Regions from separate parts of the Cohnella suwonensis genome, predicted to be linked through region 1. Evidence: riboswitches for the same ligand, from Rfam matches in the RefSeq annotation. Region 1 holds a riboswitch; the other holds the start of a gene.
The links. A riboswitch is a leader RNA that binds a small molecule or an ion and turns the genes downstream of it on or off. The one in region 1 is predicted to bind cyclic di-GMP.
Positions count from the first base shown of each region.

Region 2: another riboswitch for cyclic di-GMP. It lies ahead of ACFPPD_RS11915 (DUF1565 domain-containing protein); the one in region 1 lies ahead of ACFPPD_RS04965 (RHS repeat-associated core domain-containing protein).

Region 1 is NZ_JBHSMH010000007.1:20,302-24,056, reverse strand. Features, by position in the region: gene ACFPPD_RS04975 (alpha/beta hydrolase) at 88-1,017, shown strand; gene ACFPPD_RS04970 (GMC oxidoreductase) at 1,074-1,193, opposite strand; cyclic di-GMP riboswitch class I at 1,412-1,499, shown strand; gene ACFPPD_RS04965 (RHS repeat-associated core domain-containing protein) at 1,648-3,755, shown strand, end outside.
Region 2 is NZ_JBHSMH010000034.1:47,977-51,731, forward strand. Features, by position in the region: gene ACFPPD_RS11915 (DUF1565 domain-containing protein) at 1-1,754, opposite strand, end outside; cyclic di-GMP riboswitch class I at 1,831-1,921, opposite strand; gene ACFPPD_RS11920 (copper amine oxidase N-terminal domain-containing protein) at 2,021-2,356, opposite strand; gene dnaA (chromosomal replication initiator protein DnaA) at 3,508-3,755, shown strand, end outside.

The DNA.
Region 1 (3,755 bases):
ATCATTGCAGAATAATAAATATACTTGTAAGAGAATTAAGCCAAAACAATCTATGACTTGGATGAAAACCGGGAGGTTATGCAAGACATGAAAAATGGTCTCGCTTCAACGGTTATTGCGACATTCAGCCTGCTTATTCTCATTGGCTGTTCGGACGACGCGCGGCCGGCCGCGATCTCATCGGTTTCCCCCGTGCCAGACCCGCCTTCCTCCTCATCTTCGGCTATCGTCAACTCGCGGATCGATTCGGTCAGCTTTCATAGCACGGCGCTAAATCGCGATATGAGCTTGTCCGTCTATCTTCCTCCGGCATACAGTCCCGACGCGCGATACCCGGTGATCTACTTGTTATATGGTTACGGCGGCACGCATGATTCTTGGTTTACTTATCTCCATATAGACGATGTCGCGAATCGGCTCCTTCAAGAAGACCGAATAAACCCCGTCATTATCGTCTCTCCGGATTACGGGAATAGCTTCGGCGTGAATACGAAGCCCGGAGAGGGCGAAGATCCGGGAGGCGTGAGTATCGGCCCCTACGAGGACTATCTGATTCAAGACGTTATCTCTTACGTGGACAGTCATTATAGTACGCAAGCATCCCGATCCGGCAGGTATATCGGCGGCGCATCCATGGGAGGGTACGCGTCCCTTTATCTCGGATTTACCTATCCCGACCTCTTCGGTAAAATCGGCGCGCATAGCGCCGCGCTATGGAATTATACATCGACCGACCTATTTACGGATCAGCGGGATTGGCTCTATGCGAACGAGGCGTTGCGGAGCGCAAGGGATCCGTTTAAGCTGGCCGCATCGGGCAAGCTGGCAGACGTGGACATTTATTTGGATGCCGGAGAAGGGGATGCGTTAGCGGAAAAAGATTACAAACTGTACGAGGTGCTTCGGACGATGAACGTCGATGCGCAGTGGGTTCCCGGCCCCGGCGGGCATGATGCCGCTTACTGGAGCGGGCAACTGGAGCATTACCTGCTCTTCTATGCGGGCAAGACCCCATAATAGTCACGGTTTCTTCTTGATAAAATCCGCGGTGCGCAGCGTGAGAGCTATCGTCGTTAAAGCGGATTGGATGCTCCCGTGAGAGGGAGGACGCTATTATCGGCCACGAACAAACCGCTTACGCCGAACACTTCGCCATAGGGATTGGTCGCCCCGTCTCTGCTGTCAATGCTCATTCGGCAAGTTCGTCTCGCCAAGCAGAGCTAAGGCCCCATAGACGCAGACGGCCGTAGGGAGCCACCATGCCAACCCATGTTTAGTATTGAGTCAATAGGAGTACAGATTTATACCCTAAATCCCTACTTTATAGCACATCCAAATTACTATAAAAATGTTGATTTTAGTAGATTGGTTCCATATAATATGGATAATTCTTCTTTTTTCATCATAATTATCGTGATAAAGGCAAAATCCTCGAAAGAGGATGACGCAAAGCCATGGGTCTAAAGCTCTAATCGAGCTATGATTGCCAGGCTGCCAAGGGTGATTTTTTTAACTAAACCTTTATGCAGCTTACGCAATCCTCGCGGTTTTGCGTTAGGCTGTTTTTTGTACGCTTTTTTATTGATCTCCGCATTACAGCACAAATTGCTTTTCTTTCGAAAAGCAATAACCGTAGGAGGGTAAGTTATGAAGAAGCGTATATTAGTCTGTTTTATGACATTTTTTGTAATTTTCAGTTCCGTGCAAACGTCCGTATTCGCTAGGGGTGGAAGCAGCGCGGCCCCGGGTTATGTTGACCCTCTGGAGATTTTGAAACAGCTCCCCGGACAAGCAGAAGGCTATCGTCCACAGCTGCCTAATCCTTTGCAAAACGCGGTCCCTTCCCTGCCCTCGGGACTGAACCCTGGACAGCCTGCGGCCCCGGTAGCGGGCTCATCAGGCGGAGCCTCAACCCAACCGGCCGCCGGTCCTGAGTCCGAAGATCCGATGAACCACCCGGTGGACTTGGCCACCGGTCAATTGAAGCTGCAATCCACCGACATTCATCTGCCGGGCATCGGGTTCGGATTCGATTTGGAGCGGACTTATGACAGCTCGGGCAGCGAACCGGGCGCATTCGGGATCGGGTGGGACTTTAACTGGAATTCGCTCCTTCGTATGTACGCCGATTATGCCTTGGGCGAATTCCGCTGGGACGAAACGGTAAACAGCTATTCGTTCATTAAAGACGATTCCGAAGGATATATTTTGGAATACGACGGGGACGACAAGGTCAACTATGAGCTGCATAAGGGCCATTATGAGCCTGTCGACGGAGAACAATTGGAGCGAATCAGCGAGCATGAATACGTCGTCACCAAAAGCAGCGGGGCGAAAATTACATACTACGGTTATTTTGCGCCGTGGCGCAGTTCACAGGATGCAAAAGCCGGAAAAATGGTCAAGCTTCAGGACCGTTACGGAAATACGATATCTTTCGCCTATAACGATAGCGGCAAGCTGACCGGCATTACGGATACGGCAAACCGCCTGATTCAATTCCAGTGGGAGAACGGCGTCATTACGCAAATCATCGATCCGATGAACAAAACGTTCACGTTCGCTTACGACGATTCCGGACGCCTCACGACAGCTGTGTCACCGGAAGGGAGAACGATCAGCTACGGCTATGATGACAAGAACCGCCTGTCCACGCTTACAAACGGCGAAGGTGCGGTCAAGACTTTCCGGTATAACGCTCAGAACAAAGTCGAGTCTATTCTGGACGGCAGCGGCTCGATCCAGCTTGCTTTTGCCTACGGCGAAGACAAGACTATTCTGACAGATGCGCTGAACAACGAATGGGCATATGGCATCGCAGATGGCAAAGTTGCGAGCATCATCAATCCTTTGGGCGAAACAGTTGCTTATCAATACAACGAGAAAGGACTGATCACGAAAATAGAGTCGATCCGCGGGACTGAAACGACCGAATATAACGCGGACGGCAATGAGAAGAAAAAAACGGAAGTTAGCGGTGCCGTGACCATGTACGAATATGACGATCGATGGAAACTCCCGAAGCGGATCAAGCACCCGGACGGTACGGAGACGGCTTTCGTATACGACGATAACGGCAATATCGTGGAGAGGAAAACTCCCGATGGCGTCACCGGGCATTTTGGCTACGACGATAAAGGGCAGCTCGTTTCGATGGCCAATGAATCGGGCAGCTCGATCGGCTTTACTTACGATACGCAAGGCAACATTATCCGGAAGACCGACCCGCTCGAAAATGCGACAGCATTCGAGTATGACAATAACGGGCGATTGTTGAAAGAAACCTCTCCGGGCGGATATAAAGCGGAAATGACCTATGATGATGACGGGAAGGCGATCCGCCGTGTCGTCGGCGATGGCGCCGCAACGGAGTATCAATATGACCGGAACGGATTGCTCGTCTCGGAGAAAAATCCCCTTGGCGTCGTTACGATCTATGAGAGAACCAAGGAAGGGAATTTGGTAAACATTAAGGATGGGCTTCAGAGAACGAATTCTTACCGTTATGACCGGATGGGGCGGCTATCCAAAACGATTGATCCGCTAGGTCGGGAGACGGAACTAACACGCGATGCACTAGGCAGAGTGACTAAGGAGGCCGATCCGCTCGGTAGAACAACCGTGTACGCATACGGTCCGTTCGGCGTGAAAACCGTCGAGTCGGACAGCGTTAAGCTGGAGTACGTATACGATGCTGCCGGCCAACTCTCCAAAGTCAAAGACGAACAAGGCCGCACGACAACGCTCCTTTATGA
Region 2 (3,755 bases), on a different contig from region 1:
TGATTATCGTCACTATTGATAAAAATTTGGCTCTTCGTCGTTAAGTTGATTCCTTCGACATAAATATTCAAGTTACTATCGCTTTTTACGGCTTTCAATATTTTGGCGTTGCTAGTTCCTGAGCTAAGTACCGCAATCCCGCTCCAGTCAATATTCCCGCCTATGGATCCCTCAGGAGACGGTTGCGGATTGTCCATGATGACGGGGGCGTGTTCCAATGCTCCGATATCAACGGAAAGACCCTGTACTCTCGCAGACCCGCCGAGATCGTAGGATCCGCTCGTTATAAATTGCGAAGATCCTTTATCGATCCCCATAGAGCTTGACATCAATTGGATATCGTTATTCGATTTATCGACAAACTGCGGATCGCCGAATAAAGAGTGGCTGTCATTTCCCGTTCCGAGCTTATAAGCGCTCCAAGAAGCATATAAGACACCGTCCCATTTCCACTGCGTCCCGTTTGCTCCGTTCGGGTTATAGGTCAGATTGTAATCGAATGTATTCCCCGAACCGCTTGTATTTATTTTATTGATTGATATCTTTTGGGATCCGTTATAGATAATATTGTTAGCAAATTGATTATTGAGATTGTTGTTCTGAAGGGTGATATCTCCATAGCCCTTATTAAGAGTGTCGTTCTCCACAAACGTGTTATTAATGATCCGATTCAGAGAAGCGCCTCCGTTAGAAGAACTGGCCCCGCCCATGATAAGTCCCGCGCCGTAATTATGGTGAATGTAATTATTTTGTACGGTCATGTTGCTGGTGGATTTCCCTTGTTTTTCACTGGCTAACTCGATGCCGAAATCATTATTGTACAGAACATTCCTCTCAATAACGATATTGGCAGCACCATCCGCGTAAATGCCTCCCGCAGCATGGATACCTGTTCCATAAGCCGAATTCGTGGAAGAATCGATACGGTATACGGTGTTCTCCGCGACGATGCCATTACGCGTCTGATCGATGCAAGGACTGGAACACGCATTGTAATAACCGGCCAATTCGATGCCGATATTGTTATTTTCATAAACCTGATTGCGCGTAACGGAGAATCCGTCAATATTTCCGCTTAACGTTATCGATTCACTGTAACCTGTTTTCAAATGGTGAACTTGGTTGTCGCTGATGAAAAGATTGTTCAACGCGTTTAATGAATTTCCCAATACATGAATTCCATGCGCATTCCCCGATGTTGCCGTATTCTCGATATGATGAACGTTATTATTCAGAATCTGAATATTGCTCCCGCCGTTTTTCACTCTTATGCCGGCCGGATCGACAGAACTGCTGGATGAGGTTAGATTGCCGATTTCAAAACCTTGAATTTTGACATAATTGACATTCGATAAAAGGACCAACGCCTGATTTACGCCTTCTACGGTTTTTCCGGTTCCATCGATAACAGGCGTTTCATTCATGTAGTTTTGAAAAGTAATAAATCCGCCGTCGAGAGTGCCAGAATTTTTTACCGACACGAGTTCCGAATAGATGCCGCCTCTTACATATACCGTCTCACCCGGTTTAAGCGTATCCGCTGCTTTTTGAATCGTTCGCCATGGGGAGTCTAAGGTCCCCGGGTTGATGTCGTCTCCTGAAGCGGAAACAAAAAAAATGCCTGCTTCTGCTGCATATGCCGATTTTGGATAACCGAAATTTAAGAAGATCGAAGATAAAAGGAGGGTTATTGCGATGAATAGGGGATGAAAATTGGTTTTTCGCCCATTTTCTCTAGCATAATTGACCGACATGACATCGCGCACCCTTTCGAATACCGAAAAAAGATATCCCAAGTCCGGTATGCGCAATGTGCACGATATCGAAAACTTCGGTAACTGGCTGGCATCTTTGCTATTTCGCAAAGGAAGCCCCTATAGTTTTGCGTCGCTTGGTTTCCCAAGGTATGCCTTTTCGGTTTTTTGTTTAATACTTTACTGCCACTTTTAATATTTGTATATAGGTTGAAGGTCTGAAATTAAAAGGTCTAAATTATCGATGCCGATCATTCGTTTCCATACTATGACGACACGATCTGGATCGTCCGGGTTGCGTTCTCCCAAACCACGACGTAACCCAGCGCTTCGCCCGCAAGACGAAGCGGTATAAAGGTCGCTCCGTTCTTAACAAACGGCGTCTGCGCGATTTTAACGGCCTTCCCGTTCACTTCGGCGGTTGATTTACCAATCGTCAGCCGCACCTTTCGTTTGCCTTTAAGGGCTTCGACGGTGCGGCTTTTTCCATCCCACCGCACGGTAGCGCCTAATGCTTCGAACAAGTTCCGGAAAGGAATGAACACCGACCCGTTCACGAGCTGCGGAGGGTATGGAAAGAACTTTTCCCTGCCATCTATCATTAGCCGGGGCGCGTCGATTTCCTGACGTATTCCGATGACTCCGAACGAGTTCGACAAACATATTGAATCACCGTTTAAAGCTACCGCGCATTCCGCTATGCCCGGAAGAGATTCGAAGCTTAGCAAGAACCTTACTTTCCCGTTCGAATCTAATGAATAATAGCGAGATTGATCATCCTGAAAATAAATCCTGTTCAGTCCGTCAACTTGAATCGTCTGAGGAAGGGGAACTTGTCCTTCCGGCAAACGGTATGTCCAATCAGGGTCTCTGGAATCGGAAGAACGGTAATGCAATGAATGGCTCTCGACGGTTAATCCGGCGGATATAGGATTAAATTCCTTTGTAGGATCGGCTCCTGCAGGGGAAACGGAATCACCGGAGGGAAGAATAGCCTTAACGCCTTCTTGCGATTGAAAAACAAAAGCGTCGATTTTAGAATCGAACCGAAGCTGCGAAGGTTCGGAAACGGAAAGTCTCCAAGCGACGGCGTAGGGCTCCGAACCGTTTAAGACGGCATTTACATCTACGGAATTCTCCGAAGCCATTGCGGGAAGGAGCAAATCTTCCGAGTATCTAGGGAAGGTCGCGTCTGAACGGGTTGCCGAAGTTGTGACGAGCAGGCAGACGGCCGCGAAGGACAATAGTCGATACAACTTCAAGTGATTTCTTCCTTTTATATCGATTCTGGATGTAATCAGTATAGCAGGATAGATACGTGGGGAGCGATCATTTTAAGCAGGTATTTCGAAAAGATCATGACTGTTTCACTTATGCACATGTGAATAAACTGACCGCAAAAAGAAGTTATTCACGATAGAAGTCGAACCGCCTCACATCTTATCAACAATATCTTGTGCTGTGCACAGTTTTCATCCACAAGTTCTTGAAATTGTGGATAACACGGTGAAATCCGTTGAATTAAGAGGGTTTGTCTGCTATGATTAGTCCAGAGTTTAGCGGTGGATGACGATGAATTCCCCTCGTTTTATTAACACCCTGTGTATAACTTTGTGAACAAATCCCCCGATTCGTGGATATCCCTAATAATAATAAAGGGGAAACTGTGGACAACTGCTCCGCGATTCATTCGCGGTAACAAGTTTTCCGCTTATTTTTTGTCCTCACGATGGGTTAAAGGAGAGAAATTGTCGTGGACAACCGCAACAACGAGGTTTGGCAACAAGTGTTGTCGGTCATCCAGACGAAGCTGAGCAAGCCGAGCTTCGATACCTGGTTCAAAGCGACGAAGGCTTCCTTCATAAGCGATAACGCGGTGATCGTGACCGCGCCAACGACGTTCGCCGTCGAATGGCTCGAAACCCGTTATACGAAGCTGGTCTCCTCGACGCTTTCCGACTATATCGGCAGACCCGTGGACGTGAAATTCTCCATAGAAGA